DNA from 2 places in the Rathayibacter sp. YIM 133350 genome. Region 1 is predicted to be linked to the other one. Evidence: predicted binding sites of a transcription regulator. Region 1 holds the regulator's gene; the other holds the start of a gene.

Region 1 (6,561 bases):
AAGTACGCCGCCGAACTCGCAAGCCTGATCGGCGGCTCGCCCGATGACGTGCTGCGCGTCTCGGGCAAGACCGGAGTGGGCGTCGAGGCCCTGCTCGATCGTGTCACCGAGCTCATCCCCGCGCCCCAGGGCTCGAAGGACGCCCCCGCCCGGGCCATGATCTTCGACTCCGTGTACGACAGCTACCGCGGCGTCATCACCTACGTGCGCATGATCGACGGGCAGCTGAACCCGCGCGAGCGCATCCAGATGATGTCGACGAAGGCCACCCACGAGATCCTCGAGATCGGGGTGAGCTCCCCGGAGCCGACGCCGAGCAAGGGCCTCGGAGTCGGCGAGGTGGGCTACCTCATCACCGGTGTGAAGGACGTGCGCCAGTCCAAGGTCGGCGACACCGTCACCACCGCAGCCAAGCCGGCGACGCAGGCCCTGCCCGGATACACCGAGCCGCTCCCGATGGTCTTCTCGGGGCTCTACCCGATCGACGGCAGCGACTACCCCGAGCTGCGCGAGGCGCTCGACAAGCTCAAGCTCTCGGATGCGGCCCTCGTCTACGAGCCCGAGACCTCCGTCGCCCTCGGCTTCGGCTTCCGCTGCGGGTTCCTCGGCCTGCTGCACCTCGAGATCGTCACCGAGCGTCTCGAGCGCGAATTCGGGCTCGACCTCATCACGACCGCGCCGAGCGTGATCTACGAGGTCACGACCGAAGACAAGAAGACCGTCACCGTGACGAACCCGAGCGAGTTCCCGAACGGCAAGATCGTCGCCGTGAGCGAACCCATCGTCAAGGCCGCCATCCTCGCGCCGAAGGACTACGTCGGCGTCATCATGGAGCTCTGCCAGGGCCGGCGCGGCACCCTCCTCGGCATGGAGTACCTCGGCGAGGACCGGGTCGAGATCCGCTACACGATGCCGCTCGGCGAGATCGTCTTCGACTTCTTCGACAACCTCAAGTCCAAGACGGCCGGCTACGCGTCGCTCGACTACGAGCCGGCGGGTGAGCAGGAGGCCGATCTCGTCAAGGTCGACATCCTGCTGCAGGGGGAGCAGGTCGACGCCTTCAGCGCCATCGTGCATCGCGACAAGGCCTACGCGTACGGCGTGCTGATGACGGGCCGGTTGCGCGAGCTCATCCCGCGCCAGCAGTTCGAGGTGCCCATCCAGGCCGCCATCGGCGCGCGCATCATCGCCCGAGAGTCCATCCGCGCCATGCGCAAGGACGTGCTCGCCAAGTGCTACGGCGGTGACATCACCCGTAAGCGCAAGCTGCTCGAGAAGCAGAAGGAGGGCAAGAAGCGCATGAAGATGGTGGGCCGCGTCGAGGTTCCGCAGGAGGCGTTCATCGCCGCGCTCTCGGGTGACACCGAGAAGAAGGAAAAGAAGTAGCGATGCCCCGCTCGACCTTCGTCGGCCAGCCGGTGACCTACGCCGCCATCGGCGGAACGCTCGCGCCCGACCTCATGACCTACCCGCCCGACGGCTTCCGTCCCGAGGAGCACTCCGTGCGCTTGGGCAGCGGCGCCGAGCGGTTCGCGACGGCCTCCGCCTCACTCATGACGTGGGGCGTGCAACGCGGAAGCGGCATCGAGGTCACCGACACCCGCCCGGGAACGGGCATCCAGTACACCGGCCTGTCGTTCAATCCCGACGGCACGCCCCTTCCCGAGCAGCCGCAGCAGCACGCCGAGGAGCGCTTCGGACCCGACGGCTCGCCCTACATCACGCCCGGAATGACCGCCGTGCTCAAGCTGCGCCTCTGGCGGCTGAGCGTCGAGGCGCCCGTGCGGGTCATCTACGTGATCGATGAGCCCGACCGGGCCGGCTTCGCCTACGGCACCATGCCCGGGCATCCGGAGAGCGGCGAGGAGTCGTGGATCCTGGAGCACCGGGAGGATGACTCGGTCTGGCTGCTCATCCGTTCCTTCTCGCGCGGCAGCACGTGGCTCTATCGGCTGGCCTCGCCCGTGCTGCGCGCGGTGCAGAAGCGCTACACCCGGCGCTACCTGCGCGCCCTGCATCCCGTCGCCGCCGCCTCGGCGTAGCTTTCCGATGCCCAGCGCCCTTCCCCTCGCTGATCCCGCACCGGCTGACGGATCGCTGCCCGCCTCGTCGATCGACGGCGCGGGCGAGCGCAGCTTCGGGGTCTACCTGCACGTGCCCTTCTGCCGGGTGCGGTGCGGCTACTGCGACTTCAACACCTACACGGGCACCGAGCTGCGCGGAGTGCGCCAGGCGGACTACGCGGAGCAGGCCGCCCTCGAGGTGGGCCAGGCGCGGCGCATCCTCGACGCCTCCGGTCTTCCTGCCCGCCCGGCGTCCACGGTGTTCTTCGGAGGCGGAACGCCCACCCTGCTTCCCGCCGCCGACCTCGTGCGCATGCTCGACGCCGTCGGCGAGCACCTCGGGCTCGCCGACGGGGCCGAGATCACGACCGAGGCCAACCCCGACTCCGTCGACGCCGCCTACCTGCGCACCCTCGCCGGCGCAGGATTCACGCGGGTCTCCTTCGGCATGCAGTCGGCTGTGTCGCACGTGCTGGCTGCGCTCGAGCGCACCCACGACCCCGAGCGCATCCCGCTCGTGGTGGAGTGGGCCCGCGATGCCGGTCTCGACGTGAGCCTCGACCTCATCTACGGCACTCCCGGCGAGAGTCTCGGGGATTGGGAACGCAGCCTCGAGCATGCGCTCGCACAGCAGCCCGACCACCTCAGCGCCTACTCGCTCATCGTCGAGGACGGCACGAAGCTCGCGCGCCAGATCCGGCGTGGCGAGCTCGTGCAGCCCGATGAGGACCTGCAGGCCGACATGTACGAGCTGGCGGATGCTCTGCTCGCCGACGCTGGCTACGACTGGTACGAGGTGAGCAACTTCGCCCGCTCGGACGAGCACCGCTCCCGGCACAACCTCGCGTACTGGCGTGGCGGGGACTGGTGGGGCGTCGGCCCCGGAGCGCACAGCCACGTCGGCGGAGTGCGCTGGTGGAACGTGAAGCATCCCGCGGCGTACGCCGACCGGGTGCTCGCCGGCGTATCGCCCGGGGCGGGCAGGGAGACCCTCGACCCGGCGACGCGGGAGACCGAACGGGTGCTGCTCTCGGTGCGCATCCGCGAGGGGATCGCGATCGACTCGCTGGAGGCAACCGCCCGCGAGGGCGTCGCCGGACTTCTCGCCGACGGGCTCATCGACGCGAAAGCCGCCCTGTCTGGATCAGTGCGACTGACCCTGACAGGGCGGCTGCTGGCGGATGCCGTGGTGCGGCGTCTGCTGCCCGAGGGCTAGCTGACGAACTTGATCGCGAGCGGGTAGGTGTAGGGCTGGCCCTGGTTCGCCTTCATCGCGGCGATGATGCCGAGCACGATCGAGAGCACCCACGCGGCGAGCAGGATGAACAGCCCGACGACGACCAGCGAGAGGACCCAGCCGACCACGTAGGCGATGACGAGCGTGATCTGGAAGTTCAGCGCCGTCGCGGTGTGCAGGCGGATGAAGGGCCCGCGATCCCTCAGCACGAGGTAGCCGATGAGGGCGGGCAGGAACCCGAACAGGATGCCGCCGATGTGGATCAGCGTCGCCCAGAGCTTCTCATCCGCGGGGCTCAGCGGCGTGGCCCGCTGATACGGGTCTCCGGGCGGAGGGGGAGGAGGTGTTGCGCCAGACATTGTTACTCCTTGTCAAACGTGCCGGACGGGACGGAGATGGTGCAGTGCAGTGCCACCCTACTGTCCGGCTGTCTTCGGCGATGGTGTGTGACGCGGCGTGTGACGCCGGATCACTTGACCAGGCGAACGGCGAACGGATAGCGGTAGCTGCCACCCGCGTTCACACGCACGCCGGCGATGATCGAGAAGACCACGTCGATGATCACGAGTGCCCAGCCGACGAGGGCGAAGAGGAACGAGACGACGAACCAGGCGCCGACGGGAAGCGTCCAGAAGAGCGCGGCAAACAGGATGGCGGAGAGGATGGCCCAGATGATGATGGCTCCCACCATGGTGATCTGGAAGTTCAGCGCCTCCTTGGACTCCTGGCGGGTGTGCGCGCCGCGCTTTCCGTAGACGAGGTAGATCACGAGTGCGGGCACGATCGCGAGCAGGGCGAACCAGCCCACGAAGAACGCCAGGATGGAGATGGCGCCGCCGAAGTGCGCCCATGCCGCCCACTGCTTGTCCTCGCTCGGAGTGAGATCGGCGGGCGGGGTGGCGGTCGGCGTCGTGCCATAGGCCGGCGGCTGCGGAGCGTGCGGCTGCGGTGCTTGCGGCTGACCGCCGTAGCCACCCGCGGCCGGTGCAGCCGGGGGAACGGGCGCGGCTGGCGCTGCCGGGGGCGGCGGCGGGGACGCGGGCTGGCCGCCGCCGGCGGCCGGGTCAGGCGGCAGGGGGGTGTTCGGGTCGCTCACGGCGGGCCCCTTTCGTTGAGAATGAGCCGTCTGCTGCGGCGCGCACGGGCGTCGTCGCCGACGCAGGTGAGATCACGGTAGCGCGTCGAATCACCGGCGGGCAATCATTTCCGGGCAGCGAGTGGCGTTAGAATTGGCACTCGGAAACAGCGAGTGCTAACGGCGGGAGGGTGCGGCCATGGTGTCGGAACGCAGTCTGTCCGTGTTGCGCGCGATCGTGCACGACTACGTCGCCTCGCGCGAGCCCGTCGGTTCCAAGGCGATCGTCGAGCGGCACGCGTTCGGCGTCTCGGCCGCGACCATCCGCAACGACATGGCGCAGCTCGAGGAGGAGGAGCTCATCACGGCTCCGCACACCTCGTCGGGGCGCATTCCGACCGACAAGGGGTACCGCCTCTTCGTCGACGGGCTCGCCGACGTGCGCCCGTTGACGCCGGCCCAGCGTCACGCCATCGAGACGTTCCTCGGTTCCTCGGGCGACCTCGACGACGTGCTGGCCCGATCGGTGCGGCTGCTCTCGCAACTCACCCACCAGGTCGCTCTCGTCCAGTATCCCAGCCTCGGGTCGGCGCGCATCCGTCACATCGAACTCGTACGCCTGAGCGAGACCCGCCTGCTCTCGGTGCTCATCACCGACAACGGCCGGGTCGAGCAGCGACTGGTCGACCTCGACGGCTGGGTCGACGAGGCCGCGCTCACCTCGTTGCGCACCCGGCTGAACGAGTCCCTCGTCTCGCTCTCGATGACGGATGCCGCCGAGCGGCTCGCCGGCATCCGCGACGAGGTGCCCCTGCCGGAGCGCCCCCTGGCCGACGCCGTCACCGCCACGCTCGCCGAGCAGGTGCTCGCCCACCGGCAGGACCGGCTCGTGATGGCCGGCGCCGCCAACCTCGTGCGCACCGAGAGCGACTTCACCGGAAGCATCTTCCCGGTGCTCGAGGCCATCGAAGAGCAGGTGGTGCTGCTGAGGCTGTTCGGCGAGATGGCCTCGGAGCAGCACGGCGTCTCGGTGAGCATCGGGCGCGAGAACGCCGCCTTCGGGCTGGGGGAGACCTCCGTGCTCACGAGCGGCTACTCCGCCGCGCGGGGCGACATCGGTCGGCTCGGCCTGCTCGGTCCGACCCGCATGGACTATTCGAACAACATGGCGGCGGTTCGCGCCGTCGCCCGCTACCTCTCGAAACTGCTCACGGAGAGTTGACGAGACCACGGAAGACCCCTCACGCGCACATCCGGTGAGGGCGGAAAGGAAGCCGCGTGGCTGACCACTACGAAGTCCTCGGCGTGTCGCGAGACGCATCGATCGACGAGATCAAGAAGGCGTACCGCAAGCTGGCGCGCGAGCTGCACCCCGACGTGAACCCGGGAGCGGAGGCGAGCGAGCGCTTCAAGCTCGTCACCCACGCCTACGACGTGCTGAGCGATCCCCGCCAGCGCCAGCAGTACGACCTCGGCGGCCAGGACTCGCCGTTCGGCGGCGCAGGCGGGGCCGACTTCGGCGGCTTCGGCGACATCTTCGAGACCTTCTTCGGGGGCGGAGACGGCTCGGGTCGGCGGGGACCGCGCTCCCGCCGTGAGCGCGGTCAGGACGCCCTGCTGCGCGTGGAGGTCGACCTCGACGAGATCATCTTCGGAACGCACCGCGACATCGAGGTCGACACCGCGGTGCTGTGCGAGACCTGCCACGGCTCGTGCTGTGCGCCGGGGACCGCGCCGGTCACGTGCGACATCTGCCACGGCACCGGCTCCATCCAGCGCTCGGTGCGCTCGCTGCTCGGCAACGTCATGACCTCGAGCCCCTGCGGCACCTGCCGCGGGTACGGCACGGTCATCGCGACGCCGTGCGTCACCTGCCAGGGCCAGGGTCGCGTGCGGGCACGTCGAACCGTGCCGGTCGACATCCCCGCCGGCGTCGACACCGGCGTTCGGCTGCAGATGCCGGGCAGCGGCGAGGCCGGTCCTGCTGGCGGACCCAACGGCGACCTCTACCTCGAGATCAAGGTGCGCCACCACGACGTCTTCAGCCGAAACGGCGACGACCTGCTCTGCACGCTCGAGGTGCCGATGACGGATGCGATCCTCGGCACCACCGCGACCGTGCACGCGCTCGACGGCGACGTCGAGATCGAGCTGCGCCCCGGAACCCAGAGCTCCGAGATCATCAC
Region 2 (6,561 bases), on a different contig from region 1:
ACGAAGGGCGGATGCTGCGGCATCCGCCCTTCTGCGTGCCCCCCCCGAGAGGTGCCCGCCCGACCGGCACGCGAAAGGGCCCCGGCTCGCGCCGGGGCCCCTCCGTCACTGACGCGTCAGTTGATGCGCTTGTAGGTGTTGTCGGCACCGTACTGGTAGATGCCGATGGTGGCCTCGGTCGGGTCACCGTTCTTGTCGAGCGTGATCGGTCCGCTGGGGCCGTCGTAGTCGATCTGCTTGCCTTCCTTGAGGAGCTTGGCGCCCTCTTCGAAGGAGGTGACCTTCTCGCCCTTGCCGCTGCCGCCGGAGACCTGCTGCAGGTACTTGGCGATCTCGGTGCCCTCGGTGCTGTTGGCCGCGTAGGCGGCCAGTGCGATGAGCACGGTGGCGTCGTAGGACTCGGGGCCGTAGCTGAAGTCCGTCAGGGCCGGGTCGGTTCCGAGCAGCTTGGTGCGGAAGTCGTCCTTCAGCTTCGGGCCGGGCAGCGTGCCCTTCGATCCCTTGATGAGGCCGGGGGCGAAGTCCTTGCTGTAGTCCGCCAGGTTTCCGTCGACGAAGTAGAGCTTGTCGCCGGGGAAGCCGCTGCCGACCAGTGCCGGAACGGCGACCTTCGCCTCATCGAACGTGATGACGGCCACCGCGTCGGGCTTCGCCGCGTTGATGGAGGCCAGCTGGGCGTCGAAGTTGGAGTCGCCCGAGTTGAACAGCTCCTCGGCGACGACCTTTCCGCCGGCGTCCTCGAACGTCGACTTCAGCTGCTTGGCCAGGCCGGTGCCGTACGGGTCGTTCAGCACGAGCAGGCCGAGCGACTGAACGCCGTCCTCAGCGATCTGGTTTCCGAGAACCTCACCCTGGAGCAGGTCCGAGGGGGCGGTACGGAAGTACAGGCCCTTGTCGTTGTAGGTCGTGAAGTCGGGCGACGTGTTCGCCGGCGAGAACTGCACGACGCCGGCGCCCGTGATCTGGTCGATCACGGTCTTCGAGACACCCGAGGATGCCGCACCGATGATCGCCGAGACGCCCTGCGAGAGCAGATCGGTGACGGAGACGGTGGCGGTGTCGGTCGTGGTGTCACCGGAGTCGCGGTAGGTCACGTCGAGCTTCAGACCGGAGTCCGCGGCGTTGACGTCGCTCGCGCCGAGCTTGACGCCGGCTTCCTCGGGCGGGCCGAGGAAGGCGAGGGTGCCCGACTCGGGGAGGATCGTGCCGACCTTCAGGTCGAGGTCGCGGTCTCCCGCCTTGATGGGCAGGGCGTCGCCAGCGTCGGCAGCCGCCGAGGTCGAAGGGGTGCTGGCAGTGCCGCCGCCGCTGCTGCACGCGGTCAGTAGCAGAGCGCTGACGCCGACGACGGCGATACCGCTCAGTACTGCCCCGGCAGAGCGCGAGGCCTTGGCCTTCGCAAATACGCTCATGTTGCTCCTTGGGCGTGTGGAATGTGACCGGCAGTCGACATGACTGCCGTGGTGTCACAGTATTGGGCACTGCTAGGCGAAACAAGCCAAACAGGTCACAGTGTTGCAACACGGCCCGAATTGTTACATTGCCGCAAAGAACCGGGTGCTTTTCGACGAATTCCGTAGTGAGAGCGTTCTTCGACGAAACAATTCGCCATCACGGCGTCGCTGCGACACCCCGGTAGCTGATGTCGGATCCATCGGAGAGGGCATCGGCGCACTGCCCCCAACCGGAGCACTCGAAGCCGTCGTGAGACAGGTCCGGCAGCGCCGCGGCGACCGCCGCTCCGCTGTCGTTGTGAGCGGAGATCGCCGCCAGGGCGAGCCTCAGGAGAACGTCATATCCCTCCGGCCCTCCCGACAGGGCTTCCAGGCCGGGATCGGCGCTCTTCAGCCGGGCGGCGAACGTGTCGTCGACCGGAGCGAGGGCACCGGGGTCGCCGAGTGCCGGCAGGGGCACGATGCTCGTCCCGGCGGCGCCGAGCGCATCGCGAAGGCCGGCGTCGGCATCCGCCGCCCCACCCCAGAGCACCACGTCGACGCCGTGGGCGAGCAGGTCGGCGGCGAGTGCTGCGCCGTCGCCACCGATCACCCGATGGATGAGCACGAGATCGGCTCCCGCCACCCCGCCCTGCTCGTCGACCTCGCGAGCGGCCAGCTCCGTACCGGCGACGACTGCCGCCGAGACCGCTGCCGCATCGCCGCCGTCGAGCACCGTCGCCACCCGCAGGATGCCGTCACCGGGATGAGCAGTGACCGCGATCGGGCCTGCGGTGACCGAAGGAACGGGGCGGGAGGCCTTGTCTGTGTTCGTGCACCCGCACAGCGTGAGCAGCAGGGCTCCCGCGAGCGCAATGAGGGCCGTGGCGCGGGCGGGCATCGGCTGCTCCTTCGAAAGGGTCGGCGCCACCCTACTGAGGAATCAGGCCGTGACGACGGATGCGCGCCGCGAGGTGCGCGCCGTTCTCACCAGGTCGACGGCGAGCACCAGAAGGGCGACCCACACGAGCGCGAAGCCGAACCAGCGTTCCGGCGGCATCGCCTCGTGCAGCACGGCGACACCCACGATGAACTGGATGAACGGGGCGAAGTACTGGATGAAGCCCATGTACACCAGCGGAAGGCGCCGGGAGGCAGCCGCGAAGAAGAGAAGGGGAACAGCGGTGATCGCGCCGGCCGCGATGAGCAGCACCGTGTTCCACGTGCCCACGCTGCCGAAGGTGATGCCGCCGCCGATCACCTGCACGAGCACGAGCACGAGCACCGCGACGGGCGCAAGCCACAGGGTCTCGAGGGTGAGCCCCGAGACGGCGTCGACCTGATGGCCGACGTTCTTCTTGATCAGCCCGTAGAACCCGAACGAGAACGCGAGGGCGAGTGCGATCCACGGCAGCGAACCGTAGCCGACGGCGAGCACGATCACAGCGGCGATGCTGATGCCCACGGCGATCCACTGCAGCGGACGCAGTCGCTCGCGAAGCACGATGACGCCGAGGAAGACCGTGACGATGGGGTTGATGAAGTAGCCCAGGGCCGCCTCGACCACCTGACCGCTCACGGTGGCGAACACGTAGGTCTGCCAGTTGATGAAGATGAGCACGCCGGCCAGGCCCATCGTGAGACTCACCCGGGGCTGGCGCAGCAGCCGCGTGAAGGCGCCCCAACCGCGCGTGACGGTGAGCAGGATGGCGCAGAAGACGAGGGAGAAGAGGATGCGCCACGCGACGATCTCGAACGGGCCCGTCGGCGCCAGCGCGATGAAGTAGATGGGAAGGAAGCCCCAGAGCACGTATGCCGAGACGGCGAAGACGAGTCCGGTGTTCTGCGAGCCGATCGCCGGTGATGGGGTCTTCGGCGTCTCGGTTCTCGTGCCTGCCACTCGCAGCAGTCTACGCGGCGGCCACGGGCGTGGATGGGACGGGGCCTGCCACGACCGCGCGAATTCCTGCCGCACGCAGAAGGGCCCGGATGCATCGCATCCGGGCCCTTCTCGAAGCGGGTGAGCTAGCGCACGACCACCGCGAGCACGTCGCGGGCCGACAGCACGAGGAACTCCTCGCCGCCGAACTTGACCTCGGTTCCGCCGTACTTGGAGTAGAGCACCTTGTCGCCGACGTTGACGTCGAGCGGAACGCGGTTGCCGTTGTCATCGATGCGGCCGGGACCGACAGCCACGACCTCGCCCTCCTGGGGCTTCTCCTTGGCGGTGTCGGGGATGACCAGGCCGGAAGCAGTGGTCTGCTCTGCCTCGACCTGCTTGATGACGATGCGATCCTCGAGCGGCTTGATGGAGACCGACACGGTTGACCTCTTTCTTGTACTAAGACTGGGTTAGCAGACTCGATGTGAGAGTGCTAAGTCGAGTGTATTGGCTGACTGGCACTCATGCAACGCGAGTGCCAACAGCCGGGCCGTGTACCGTCGAGAGCATGGAACGCTCGGAGTTGGTGCTGCTGCTCTCACCAGAGGGCCTGCGCCTGCTCGACGAGATCCCGCCCGTCACGAACTCGACCGACATCGTGCGCGTCGTCGCCGCGCTGAGGGCGGCGGGCCACGATCCCGGCCTTGTCGCGGCCGCCCTGACGCAGGCGCGGTTGCGCACCAAGGCGGAAGGGAAGTTCGGCGAATTCGCCGCCCGCATGCTCTTCACCGAGGCGGGGCTGGAACAGGCCACGCGGCTCTCTGTTGCCGCCCTGCACGCCGGCCGGTTCGCCGCCGCGGGAGTGCGCTGGGTCGCCGACCTCGGCTGCGGCATCGGGGGCGACGCCCTCGCGTTCGCCGCCCTCGACCTCGACGTTCTCGCCGCGGATGCCGATGAACTGACCGCGGCCATTGCGAGCTACAACCTCGCCCCCTTCGCCAACGCCGAGGTGCTGCACGCCCGTGCGGAAGATGTCGACCTCTCCGGGGTCGGCGGCGTCTACCTCGATCCGGCACGGCGAACGGCAGGGCACCACGACACGCACCGGCTCACGCGGCCGGAGGACTACTCCCCCTCCCTCTCGTTCGCCTTCGGCCTCGCTGAGCGGCTGCCGGTCGGCGTCAAGCTCGGCCCCGGCCTGGACCGCGACCTCATCCCCGCCGACGCCGAGGCCCAGTGGGTCTCGGTCAACGGCGCCCTCGTCGAGATGACGCTGTGGTTCGGCGCGCTGGCCCGCGACGGCATCCGTCGCTCGGCGTTGCTCACCGGCACAGGCGGCACGCACGAGCTGGCCGCCGCCGCGGACTCCGTCGACGCCGAGGCGGGGCCGCTCGGCGAGTACGTCTACGAACCCGACGGTGCCGTCATCCGAGCGCGCCTCATCGGCGATCTCGCACGCAGCCTCGACGCCCGGATGCTGAGCGAGGGCATCGCCTACCTCACCTCGGACAGCGCGCGGCCAACGCCCTTCGCGACCGCGTTCCGCGTGCTCGAGACGCTTCCTGCCGACGAGAAGAAGCTCAAGGCGGCACTGCGCGAGCGCGGCATCGGCACCCTCGAGATCAAGAAGCGCGGCGTCGACGTCGACCCTGCGGCGCTGCGCAAGCGGCTCGCGCTGAAGGGTTCGGCGAGCGCGACCATCGTGATGACTCGGGTCGCCGGGCGCCACGCCACTCTTCTCGTCGAGCGGGTCTAGCGAGCCGTTTCAGAGGGCGCGCGCCGCCATCTGCTGCGCGAACCCGAGCACTACGAGCACCCAGACGGCCGCGAGCACCAGTCCGACGAAGCCCGAGACGATGCCCACGAGCCTCTCGGCCCGGCTGGGCGGGTCGACGCTCCTCGAGATGAATCCGAGCACGATCGCCAGGAGCGATGCGACGGCTCCCCACGGAGCGAACAGGCACACGATGAGGCCGAGCACCCCGAGCCAGGCCGAGGTTCCGGTGGGGCCGCGTCGCTGCGGCGGGAGCACGATGGCTCCGGGTGGCGGCGCCGGAAGGCTCGCCCCGGTGGAGTACCCGGGTACCCGAGGCTCGGAACCGGTCTCGCTCATGCGTCATGCATAGCACAGGGCGCACGGCGCCCGGCCGTCCGCCCTGTGCTGAGGAGAGAACTCAGTAGGTGTTGTAGTTGCTCGTGCTCGCGGCGACGAGCACGAAGATCCAGAAGATGCCGAAGATGAGGGCGATCAGCAGGCCGACGAAGCCGAGGATGATGCCCGTCAGCCACATGCCCTTCGCGGCCGGCTCCCTCTTGCGTCCGAGGAAGCCGAGGATGATCGCCGCGACGGCGGGAACGAAGCCGATGCCGAATAGCCAGGCGCCCAGGAATCCGAGGATGCCTGCGATCAACGAGATGATGCTCAGTACGGGAGTCTTGCCGGGCTGCTGCGGCCCGCCGTAACCCTGGCCATACGCCGGGGTGGCGTAGCCGGGCTGTGCCGGGGCGCCGTAGCCGGGCTGCGGAGCTCCGTACGCGGGCGGCGGTCCGGGAGGGGCGCCGTAGCCGGGAGCCGGTGCGCCATACGCCGGCGGAGCGGGCGGTTCAGGTGCGCGGGGAGGCTCGGGCGCTGCAGGCGGGTCGACCGAGGGCGCCGGCTCGTCGGGGATGCTGCCGCCCGGGCGGTCGCCGAAGTCCGGTTCGCCCGGTGTGGGACTGGTCGGATTGCTCATGTGTTTCGTCTCCTTCGAGGCGTTGGGTGAGTGAACCCCCTGTCGGCGTTCTCCCAGCTTCAGACTACTCTCGGGGGTGCAGGCGGGGGAAGAACCCCGCCGCTGCCCGAAAGTGCCTCAATCGACCTGGATGTCCGTGACCGGCAGCGTCGAGTCGGCTCCGAACTCGAGCGAGGAGGCAGCACGCCCGGCCATGATGAGCTGCGCGCCGAGAGCGGCGATCATGGCGCCGTTGTCTGTGCACAGCGAGAGCGGCGGGATGCGCAGCTCGATTCCCGCGGCATCCGCCCTTTGCCCGGCGAGCTCTCGCACCCGGGCGTTGGCCACGACGCCGCCGCCGAGAAGCAGGCGCGGCACCCCGTAGTCCACGCAGGCGGCGATCGCCTTGCCGAGCAGCACGTCGGCCACGGCCTCGCGGAACGAGGCGGCGACGTCGGCGACGGGCACCGGCTCGCCGGCATCGGTGCGCCGCTCGACCCAGCGCGCGACCGCGGTCTTGAGGCCCGAGAAGCTG

What was found. Region 1 encodes HrcA, which represses chaperone genes, less so after heat shock. Its sites were predicted from a motif close to TTNGCACTCGNNNNNNNCGAGTGCNAA; they were not measured.
Region 2: a site for HrcA is predicted at 3,831-3,857, ahead of groES (co-chaperone GroES). Genes of this name have one in related genera too.

What each region holds. Positions count from the first base shown of each region.
Region 1 covers NZ_JBBELO010000003.1:44,404-50,964, forward strand. The annotation lists gene lepA (translation elongation factor 4) at 1-1,386, shown strand, start outside; gene WDJ51_RS00275 (DUF1990 family protein) at 1,389-2,042, shown strand; gene hemW (radical SAM family heme chaperone HemW) at 2,050-3,279, shown strand; gene WDJ51_RS00285 (DUF4870 domain-containing protein) at 3,276-3,659, opposite strand; gene WDJ51_RS00290 (DUF4870 domain-containing protein) at 3,770-4,396, opposite strand; gene hrcA (heat-inducible transcriptional repressor HrcA) at 4,575-5,597, shown strand; gene dnaJ (molecular chaperone DnaJ) at 5,654-6,561, shown strand, end outside.
Region 2 covers NZ_JBBELO010000022.1:91,346-97,906, forward strand. The annotation lists gene WDJ51_RS06600 (ABC transporter substrate-binding protein) at 117-1,412, opposite strand; gene WDJ51_RS06605 (hypothetical protein) at 1,612-2,334, opposite strand; gene rarD (EamA family transporter RarD) at 2,377-3,333, opposite strand; gene groES (co-chaperone GroES) at 3,459-3,755, opposite strand; gene WDJ51_RS06620 (class I SAM-dependent methyltransferase) at 3,884-5,071, shown strand; gene WDJ51_RS06625 (hypothetical protein) at 5,081-5,428, opposite strand; gene WDJ51_RS06630 (DUF4190 domain-containing protein) at 5,490-6,047, opposite strand; gene tsaD (tRNA (adenosine(37)-N6)-threonylcarbamoyltransferase complex transferase subunit TsaD) at 6,165-6,561, opposite strand, start outside.